DNA from 2 places in the Micromonospora sp. NPDC047756 genome. Region 1 is predicted to be linked to the other one. Evidence: riboswitches for the same ligand, from Rfam matches in the RefSeq annotation. Region 1 holds a riboswitch; the other holds the start of a gene.

Region 1 (4,679 bases):
GGGGGTGGCCTTCCCACCCGCGATCACGTACGCCGCCTCCGGAGATGACACGGTAGTCGGGTCTGTCGCCGCCCAGTAGTGGCCGTCGGGGAAACGGTAGAGCGCCACCGACTCCGGACGCATCCGGGTGGAGTAGCCGGGCTGGCTGGGCAGGACGTATCCGCTGCCGGAACCGGTGTCGCGGATGATGCAGGGATCGGTGAAGTGCTCGTGCAGGTGGTCGACGAACTCGGTGACCCGGTTGGTGAGGTCCCCCGAGATCGCGACGTAGTCGAGCACCGACACGTGTTGGACCATCTCGCACAGCCCGACACCGCCGGCGTGCGGGCACACCGGGACGTCGAACTTCGCGGCCAGCAGCAGCACGGCGACGATCTCGTTGATGCTGGCCAACCGGCCGGTGTCGAGCTGGCAGAAGTCGATGGCCTCGGCCTGGAAGAGCTGCTTGAACATCACCCGGTTGTGGCAGTGCTCGCCGGTGGCGACGCCGATCGGAGCGACGGCGCGTCGGACGGCAGCGTGGCCCAGGATGTCGTCGGGGCTGGTCGGCTCCTCGATCCACAGTGGCGTGAACCGGGCGAGGGCGGTGACCCAGTCGATGGCCTGACCGACGTCCCACACCTGGTTGGCGTCGATCATGAGGTTGCGATCCGGCCCGAGGATCTCCCGCGCGATGGCGCATCGGCGGATGTCGTCCTCGAGGTTGGCGCCCACCTTGAGCTTGACGTAGCCGTAGCCGGAGTCGACCGCCTCCTGGCACAGTCGGCGCAGCTTGTCGTCGCCGTAGCCGAGCCAGCCCGCCGAGGTGGTGTAGGCGGGGTAGCCGGTCCGGTCGAGCTCGGCGAGGCGGGCGGCCTTCGTGCTCTCCTTGGCCCGCAGGATGGCCAGTGCCTCGTCGCGGGTCAGCGCGTCGGAGAGGTAGCGCAGGTCCGCGATGTCGACGAGTTGCTCGGGGGTCATGTCGACGAGCAGCCGCCACAGCGGTTTGTCGGCGACCCGGGCGACCAGGTCCCATGACGCGTTCAGCACGGCGGCGAGGGACAGGTGGACGACGCCCTTCTCGGGGCCGAGCCACCGCAGTTGCGAGTCGGAGGTGAGCAGGCGGTAGACCGCGCCCATGTCCGCCGCCATCGTTGCCACGTCCTGGCCGACGAGGAGCTGTGCCTGGTGGACTGCCGCCGCCGCGACGATGTCGTTGCCTCGGCCGATGGTGAAGGTCAGGCCGTGTCCCGCGAGTGGCGCGCCCACGCCGTCGACGCCGTCGGTGTGCAGGACGACGTAGGCCGCCGAGTAGTCGCCGTCCTTGTTCATGGCGTCTGACCCGTCAGCGGTCAGGGAGGTGGGGAAGCGGACGTCTTCGACGGTGACGGCAGTGATCTGCGGCATGCGCTCCTCGCCCAGCTAGGCTAAAGATCAGATGATCACTGGGAGTATACGGAGGGCTGCTCCAGCGCGTCAACGTTGTCGATCACCTCTGGCGTGCAGACATATGATGTTTTCCCGCTCCCGCCGATCCGCCTTGACGCCGATCATGCCGGTTGGCAGGCCAACTCGACGCGCGCGGCGGACCCCGGAGATTGGATGTTCCACCTCGCCGCAACGTATCGACGGCGACGTATAGGCGTGGCCTCCAGTGCCACGGCCCCGATACGTCACATCTTTGTCGAATGTCGACACCCGTGCGCGGAGCCCCGTCTCCGGTGCCCGGCGTCGGTCGGCTGCTGCGTGCTCCCGGGGGTTGGTGACGGTGGTCACCGCATCGCCGTCGACACGCCCGAGACCGACATGTGGGGTGTGACAACGGCTGCGTCCCTATATATGGTGTCGAGCGCAGCTGGTTCGGCCGCTCATCCAGTGCGGTCGAGGCAACAGGGAACCCGGTGGAAATCCGGGACTGTCCCGCAGCGGTGAGTGGGAACGACAGCCGTCATGAGCACTGGGCCACCAATTCGGCCTGGGAAGCGACGGCCAGTAGGAGACCGGCGAGCCCGGTCGTGCCCGCGAGTCCGAAGACCTGCCAGCGCGCCGCGTACCCGCACCCGGGTGGGCGGCGGTCCGAGGCCGCGTGGGACGGCTGACGCCACCTGACCCACGCCGCTGCCGGCGTGCGTCCGTCGGTGTCTGTCTCCTCGCGTCCGGGCCACCAGGTCTCGAACTCCGAGGAGCGAGTGGTGACAGTCACCGAGGTAGTCCCGGCCAGCGGCGACGCGACAGTGCGGCGGACGCCGATGCAGGTCCGCAAGCGCGACGGCGGCACCGAACCCGTGGACGTGAACAGAATCGTCCGGGCGGTCGAGCGGTGGGCCGACGACCTGACCGACGTCGACCCGTTGCGGGTGGCTACCCGCACCATCAGCGGCCTCTACGACGGCGCGACCACTGCCGAACTCGACCGGCTGTCCATCCAGACCGCCGCCGAGATGATCGGTGAGGAGCCGCAGTACTCGCGTCTGGCCGCGCGGCTGCTGGCCGGCTACGTCGACAAGGAGGTGCGTCGACAGGGCATCACCTCGTTCAGCGCGGCGATCCGGGTCGGCCACGCCGAGGGCCTGATCGGTGACGACACCGCCGTCTTCGTCGCCGCACACGCCGCGACGCTCGATGACGCCATCGACCCGGACGGCGACCGCCGGTTCGAGTACTTCGGCCTGCGCACGGTGTACGACCGCTATCTGTTGCGCCACCCCACCAGCAGACTGGTGCTGGAAACCCCGCAGTACTGGCTGCTGCGGGTGGCCTGCGGCCTGTCCCGGACGGCGGGCGAGGCGGTCGACTTCTACCGGCTGATGTCCAGCCTGGCCTACCTGCCCAGCTCACCGACCTTGTTCAACTCCGGCACCCGGCACACCCAGATGTCCTCCTGCTACCTGGTCGACTCCCCGCTCGACGAGCTGGACTCGATCTACGCCCGGTACGCCCAGGTCGCCAACCTGTCCAAGTTCGCCGGGGGCATCGGCATCGCGTACTCCCGGGTCCGCTCCCGGGGCGCGCTGATCCGGGGCACGAACGGGCAGTCCAACGGGATCGTGCCGTGGCTGCGCACGCTGGACGCGAGCGTCGCCGCGGTCAACCAGGGTGGCCGACGCAAGGGCGCTGCCTGCGTCTACCTGGAGCCGTGGCACCCGGACATCGAGGAGTTCCTGCAACTGCGGGACAACACCGGCGAGGACGCCCGCCGCACCCACAACCTGAACCTGGCCAACTGGGTGCCGGACGAGTTCATGCGTCGGGTCGAGGCCGACGAGCCGTGGTCGCTGTTCGACCCGCACGAGGTGCCCGAGCTGCCCGACCTGTGGGGGGAGCGGTTCGACGCCGCGTACCGGCAGGCCGAGGCGCAGGGCCGCTACGTGCGGCAGGTCCCGGCGCGGGAGCTGTACGGGAAGATGATGCGGACCCTCGCCCAGACCGGCAACGGGTGGATGACCTTCAAGGACGCGTCGAACCGGCTCTGCAACCAGACCGCCGAGCCGGGCAACGTCGTGCACCTGTCGAATCTCTGCACCGAGATCGTCGAGGTGTCCAGTGACGCCGAGACCGCCGTGTGCAACCTCGGCTCGGTGAACCTCGCCGCCCACCTCAGCGCCGACGGCATCGACTGGGAGCGGCTGCGCGCGACGGTGCGGACCGCGGTGACCTTCCTCGACCGGGTCATCGACATCAACTACTACCCGACCGCGCAGGCGGCGGCGAGCAACCCCCGCTGGCGGCCCGTCGGGCTCGGGCTGATGGGCCTGCAGGACGCCTTCTTCGCGTTGCGGCTGCCGTTCGACTCGCCGGCCGCCCGCGAGCTGTCCACCCGGATCAGCGAGGAGCTGTACCTGACCGCGCTGGAGACCTCCGCCGACCTGGCGCGCGAGTTCGGCGCGCACCCGGCGTACCCGCAGACCCGGGCCGCGCGGGGCCAGCTCCAGCCCGACCTGTGGGGTGTCGAGGGTACGCAGACGGCACGTTGGGCGGCCCTGCGGGAAGAGGTCGCGGCGCACGGGCTGCGCAACTCGCTGCTGGTGGCGGTCGCGCCGACGGCGACCATCGCCTCGATCGCCGGGTGCTACGAGTGCATCGAGCCGCAGGTGTCCAACCTGTTCAAGCGCGAGACCCTGTCGGGGGAGTTCCTCCAGGTCAACACCGCTCTGGTACGCGAGCTGAAGGCCCGCGGTCTGTGGACCGAACGGATCCGTTCGGCCATCAAGCGGGCGGAGGGGTCGGTGCAGGACATCGCCGAGCTGCCGGTCGGCGTACGGGAGCTGTTCCGCACCGCGTGGGAGCTGCCGCAGCGGGCGCTGATCGACCTGGCCGCCGCCCGTGCTCCGTTCATCGACCAGTCCCAGTCGCTGAACCTGTTCCTGGCCGCGCCGACCATCGGCAAGCTCTCCTCGATGTACCTCTATGCCTGGAAGGCCGGGCTGAAGACCACCTACTACCTGCGCTCGCGTCCCGCGACGCGGATCCAGCAGGCCACCGTCAGCGCCGTCGCACCCGTCGCACCCGTCGCTCTCGCGTCCGTGGCCCTCGACGCGGAGGCGCTCGCCTGCTCGCTGGAGAACCCCGAGTCGTGCGAGGCATGCCAGTGACCGTTCCCGAAGCCGCCACCACCGACGCCAGCACCACCGACACGAGGACCACGCACATGCTGCTCGACCCCGGGATGGACCTCACTCTGCGCCCGATGCGCTACCCGC
Region 2 (4,679 bases), on a different contig from region 1:
GTGAGGTTCATCAGCATGAGGTGGTCGCCGCCGGGCTCCAGCGCATGCGTGCTCTTGGCCTTGATCACGATGCCACCCTGCTTGGCCTGCATGACCATCTTGCCGTCTTTCATGGTCATCTCGTGCAGTTCCATCGGTGACAGGGGGTTCGTGGCACCCGTCACTGTGACATCGCTGTCGCCGTCGTTGACCAGGGTTCCGAAGGCCGCCGTCATGCCCTTGTCGGCGGCCTTCACCCACGGGTCACGAATGCCGAGCACGCCCGCGTCCGGGTTGGCTGAGGTCGACGCGGACGGGCCCGCCTGCGCGGTCGACGGAGAGTCGGACGCCCCGCAGCCGGCGGCGCCCACCGTCAGAATCGCGGCGGCGAGGATCGCGGCCGAGCGGCGGCGTGAAACGTTCGGGCTGGTGGCGCGCATGTGTTCTTCCTCCGATGATTGCTGCTGGGAGGTTGGTCGGCCGCAGCACGGAGAAAGTTCCGGAGTCAGGGGACGTTGATCGTGAACTCCCCGGTGTGCACCTTGCCGGCGACCTGGAAGTCGAAGAAGGCCCGGTACCGGCCTGAACTCGGCGCGGTCAGCCAGAACTTGACCGTCCCGTCGACCAGCTCCGGCTCGGGGTGCACGTGCACGTAGCCGAGGTCGCCCTCACGAACCACCACCAGGTGCCCGTACGCGGCAAGGTATCGCTCCAGCTGCGCGGGCGCTGCGCTGTCGGCGCTGGCGACCTGGAAGTGGATCGGTGCCGTCACCCCCACCGTCGGGGTGCCGGTCATCGACACCGTGTACGGACCAGCCGTCGCCTTCGCCTGCGCCGGCGGCAGCGCGGTCGGGGTGTGCGCGCCGGGCACCGTGTGGTCGACGCCCAGCACGAGCGGCAGCGGCGTGCCGTTGGCGGCGGTGACGGAGAAGTCGGCGTAGACGCGGTAGCCGCCGGGCCGGGCCAGCGTCATGGGGACGCTCCAGGTGCCGTCGGGTGCCATCGTCGGGTGCAGGTGCTGATAGCCGGTCAGGTCACGGCCCACGACGATCATGTGCAGCGGCTTGTCGTGGACGACCGCGAAGCGGGTCGCCGGCTGCCGGTCGGTGCCGACGATGCGGAAGCGGTAGTCGGCGCGTACCCCGGCGGGTTGGGTTCGTTCCAGCGGTTGCAGCGTGTAGCCGCCGGCGCTGACGGTCGTCCCGGTGGCGAGTGTCTCGCCGGTCGCGCCGTCACCCCGGTGCGTGTGCGGTCCGGTGCCCGCCGGGTGTTGGTGTCCGTCGTTCGCGGACCCTGCCGGGCCGGAGGCGGGCGGACCGCCGACCGGCTGCCGGGCGGTGTTGGCGGCCGGGCCCTCGTTGCCGCTGATGCGCGCCAATCCGAACCCGCCGAGCAGCGCCAGCACCAGGGTACCGACGAACAGTGCCAGGCTGGTGTTGCTCAGCCGGGATCCGGGCGTCGCCGTGGCAAGATCCGGCTCAGCCGATGCCCCGGAGCCGACGGGCGGTCGACTGTCCGTCGTGGCGGGGGCTTTCGCGTCCTCATCGGTCGGAGTTGGATCGACCGAGACGCCGGTCCGAGCCACGACGACCGCGGTCTCCTTGCGCGCGGCCGGCACGGCACCGGGCCGCCGCTTACCATCCGAGGTCTGCGTAGCGCTGCCGGTCGTCGCGACGGTTCTGCCCGCGTCGGTTCTGCCAGCGACGGCTCCGCCGTCGGTCTTAGCGACGGCGGCCTTGCTGACGGCGGTCTTGCTGACGGCGGTCTTGCTACCGGCGGTCTTGCTGCCGGTGCCCTTGCCGCCGGTGGTCCTGGTCCCGGGACGGGTGCCGGCGCCGCGTCGAGCGGATGTCGTCGGCGAGGTACGGCCACGGCCGGCGGGTCGGCCGGCGGGGGTCGTCCGCCGACGCCAGACGACGAATCCGGCCACCGCTGCCGTGGCCACCGTTGCCAGGCCGGCCCAGACGACTGCTCCCGGACCGCTCTCGTCCGTCGACCCGGTCGGCGCGGCCGCTGCCGCGGACGGCGGAACGGCGGTCTCGACCGCGACCGTCGGCACCGCCGACGCCTGCCCGGACGACCCGTGTTGCTCGGCGGTGGCCAACAGCGCCGGATCCGGCTGGGTCGACGGCGGGCTCCACCCCTTCGGTGCCGCCGTCGCCGGCCCGTCGTAGCGGAAGGTCAAGGTGCCGCGTACGGGGTCGCCGTCCGAGGCGACCGACAGGTAGCTCACCGAGTACTGGCCCTTGGCCGGCAGGTGCGCGACCGCCACCGTCGCGGGGAACCCGGTCGTGTACTCGCGTGGCTCGAACTGACCGTTGACCAGGAAGTACTCGCGCACCGGCTTGTCCAGCGGCTTCGGCTCCCCGTACGACCAGCCATTGTCGACCCGGATGCCACCCGGCGCGGTGATCGTGAAGAACGCGTTGGCAGCGGCCTTCTCGGTGAAGAACAGCTGCACCGAGGTCAACGGCTCGCGCACGGTCGCGCCACCCGCCGGCGTGGACATCGCGAGGGTCCCGTGAGCTGCGGCGGGCTGAGCGGACGCGAGGAGAGCGACAGCCGAGGCGAGGAGGAGCGCGAGGAGGCCCGAGACCACCCGCCCAGGAATCTGAGGGTGACGACGCATCTGAATATCCTCACTGGGCTGAGACTTTTTACAAGAGGTGACGAACTTTTTCCTCACATGGCTAAAGCCGAACACCTCCCGGGCGGAGGGGCCGTCACCCCTGGCCAGCTATGCTCCCGGTGGCGCTGGTTCGCCCGGTCGTGAGGTGGCTGGGCGTCGTAAGAGGGAACCCGGTGGGAATCCGGGGCTGCCCCGCAGCGGTGAGTGGGAACGACCGCCGTCATCAGCACTGGGCCAGTGGCCTGGGAAGCGACGGCCAGTAGGGGACCGGCGTGCAGCCGGTCGGGCCCGCGAGTCCGAAGACCTGCCAGTGCCGCGTACACAACCGTGTGCGCTGCCGTCGGCCTCGCGGGTGGGCTGAGCGGGTGACGTGTCGCGCTCTCTGCGTGGGCGCGTCCTCGTCAGTGTGCGTCCGTGGTCCGGGGGTGTGGTTTCCCGAGGGACGGACTACCGCTGTGCACGACACCACCACCACCACCGGCCGAGCACCGTCGGCGTCGCACCTGACCCTGTCGCAGATCATGGACCAGCACCACACGAACCTGATGGGTACGGTGCACGGCGGCCGGATCCTCAACCTCATCGACTCGGTGGCCGGGGTGGTCGCCGCCCGCCATTCCGACGGGCCAGCGGTCACGGCCGCGATCGACGAGACCGCGTTCCTGCGGGCGGTGCGGGTCGGCGACGTCGTGCACGTCGACGCGCGGATCACCTGGGCCGGTCGCAGCTCGATGGAGGTGGCGGTCAAGGTGACCGCCGACCGGTGGGACCGGGCGGTCCCGCCCACCGACGTGGCCACCGCCCACCTGGTCATGGTCGCCATCGACGACGATGGCCAGCCGAGGACGGTGCCGCCGCTGCTGACGGAGACCGACGGGGACCGGCGACGGTACCGGGAGGCGGAGATCCGCCGCGAGCACCGGCTGGCGTTGCGGCGGGCGCTGCTCGACGGTGCCGAAGACGACTGACCCGTGCGCGGTGCGCCCGTCGCGGCGCCGGCGCGGTCCGAGGAACCCGCCCCGCCGTCGATCTGGTCAACCCTCTCGACACGAAGATCCAGGCTGGAAAGGCCGCGCACGCGCGTGTCGAGCTGCCTGCGGTGCTCGGCCTGGACCTTGCCGGCGTCGTGGCGGCGGTCGGCGCGGAGGTGACCGACTTCGAGCCGGGGGACGAGGTGTACGGGCTGCGCGACGCTCGACGCGTCGTTCGCAGCGGTACGCACCTACCACGGGCATGTCGTCAGCGCGCTGGGCTGGGGATCGCATTCGCTCGCCCCGCTGTCGTTCCAAGGCGCGACCACGCTGGCGCTTCGAAAAACAAATCGCTATGGTGCTTCTGAATCAGAATCGCCCTCGGAGGTGGCTATGGCTCGCATACCCGCGCTCGAATCACCCTTCACCGCGGACGTCGAGGCCCAACTCGCCGCGATGATGCCGACCAGCATGCCGCCGATCGGCCTGTTCCGAACGTTCGCCAAGAACTTGCCGATGACCATCGCGATGAGCCACTGGGGCCGATACGAACTCGGCCGGCAACTATCCCTCACACTCCGTGAGCGCGAAATCGTCATCCTCCGCACCTGCGCACGCTGCCGCTGCGAGTACGAGTGGGGCGTCCACCTGATGGTTTTCGCCGACCGCGCCGGACTCACCCGGACCGAGATCGCCTCGCTCACCCACGGAATGCCGGACGATCCGTGCTGGGCCACCGGCCGGGAACAAGCGCTGATTCAGGTGGCGGACGCCCTGCACGACGCAGCGGACATCGATGATGAAATCTGGCGATTCGCCCACGAGGTTCTGGACGAGTCGCAGTTGCTGGACCTGTTCCTGCTCTGTGGGTGGTACCACGCGATCAGCTTCGCCGCCCGGGCCGCCCGCGTCGAACTCGAGCCGGGCGCGCCTCGCTTCGCCGACGTCACGCCCTGATGGACCGCCTCCAGGCGACAGCGGTGGACGCCTGCACCCGCGATGGGCAAGGTGGTAGCCCATCACGGTCGTGATCGACGATGCGCGCTCACCGACGACGAACGGCACTCGATCGCATCCACGGCCGGCACCTCCCACACCGC

The links. A riboswitch is a leader RNA that binds a small molecule or an ion and turns the genes downstream of it on or off. The one in region 1 is predicted to bind cobalamin.
Region 2: another riboswitch for cobalamin. It lies ahead of ACZ6NZ_RS07625 (acyl-CoA thioesterase); the one in region 1 lies ahead of ACZ6NZ_RS24555 (ribonucleoside-diphosphate reductase subunit alpha).

Annotation. Positions count from the first base shown of each region.
Region 1 covers NZ_JBVJGQ010000007.1:306,754-311,432, forward strand. The annotation lists gene ACZ6NZ_RS24550 (enolase C-terminal domain-like protein) at 1-1,386, opposite strand, end outside; cobalamin riboswitch at 1,819-2,036, shown strand; gene ACZ6NZ_RS24555 (ribonucleoside-diphosphate reductase subunit alpha) at 2,229-4,571, shown strand; gene ACZ6NZ_RS24560 (ribonucleotide-diphosphate reductase subunit beta) at 4,628-4,679, shown strand, end outside.
Region 2 covers NZ_JBVJGQ010000002.1:559,575-564,253, forward strand. The annotation lists gene ACZ6NZ_RS07615 (copper chaperone PCu(A)C) at 1-419, opposite strand, end outside; gene ACZ6NZ_RS07620 (copper resistance CopC family protein) at 485-2,608, opposite strand; cobalamin riboswitch at 2,718-2,934, shown strand; gene ACZ6NZ_RS07625 (acyl-CoA thioesterase) at 3,130-3,576, shown strand; gene ACZ6NZ_RS07630 (alcohol dehydrogenase catalytic domain-containing protein) at 3,639-3,947, shown strand; gene ACZ6NZ_RS07635 (carboxymuconolactone decarboxylase family protein) at 3,973-4,536, shown strand.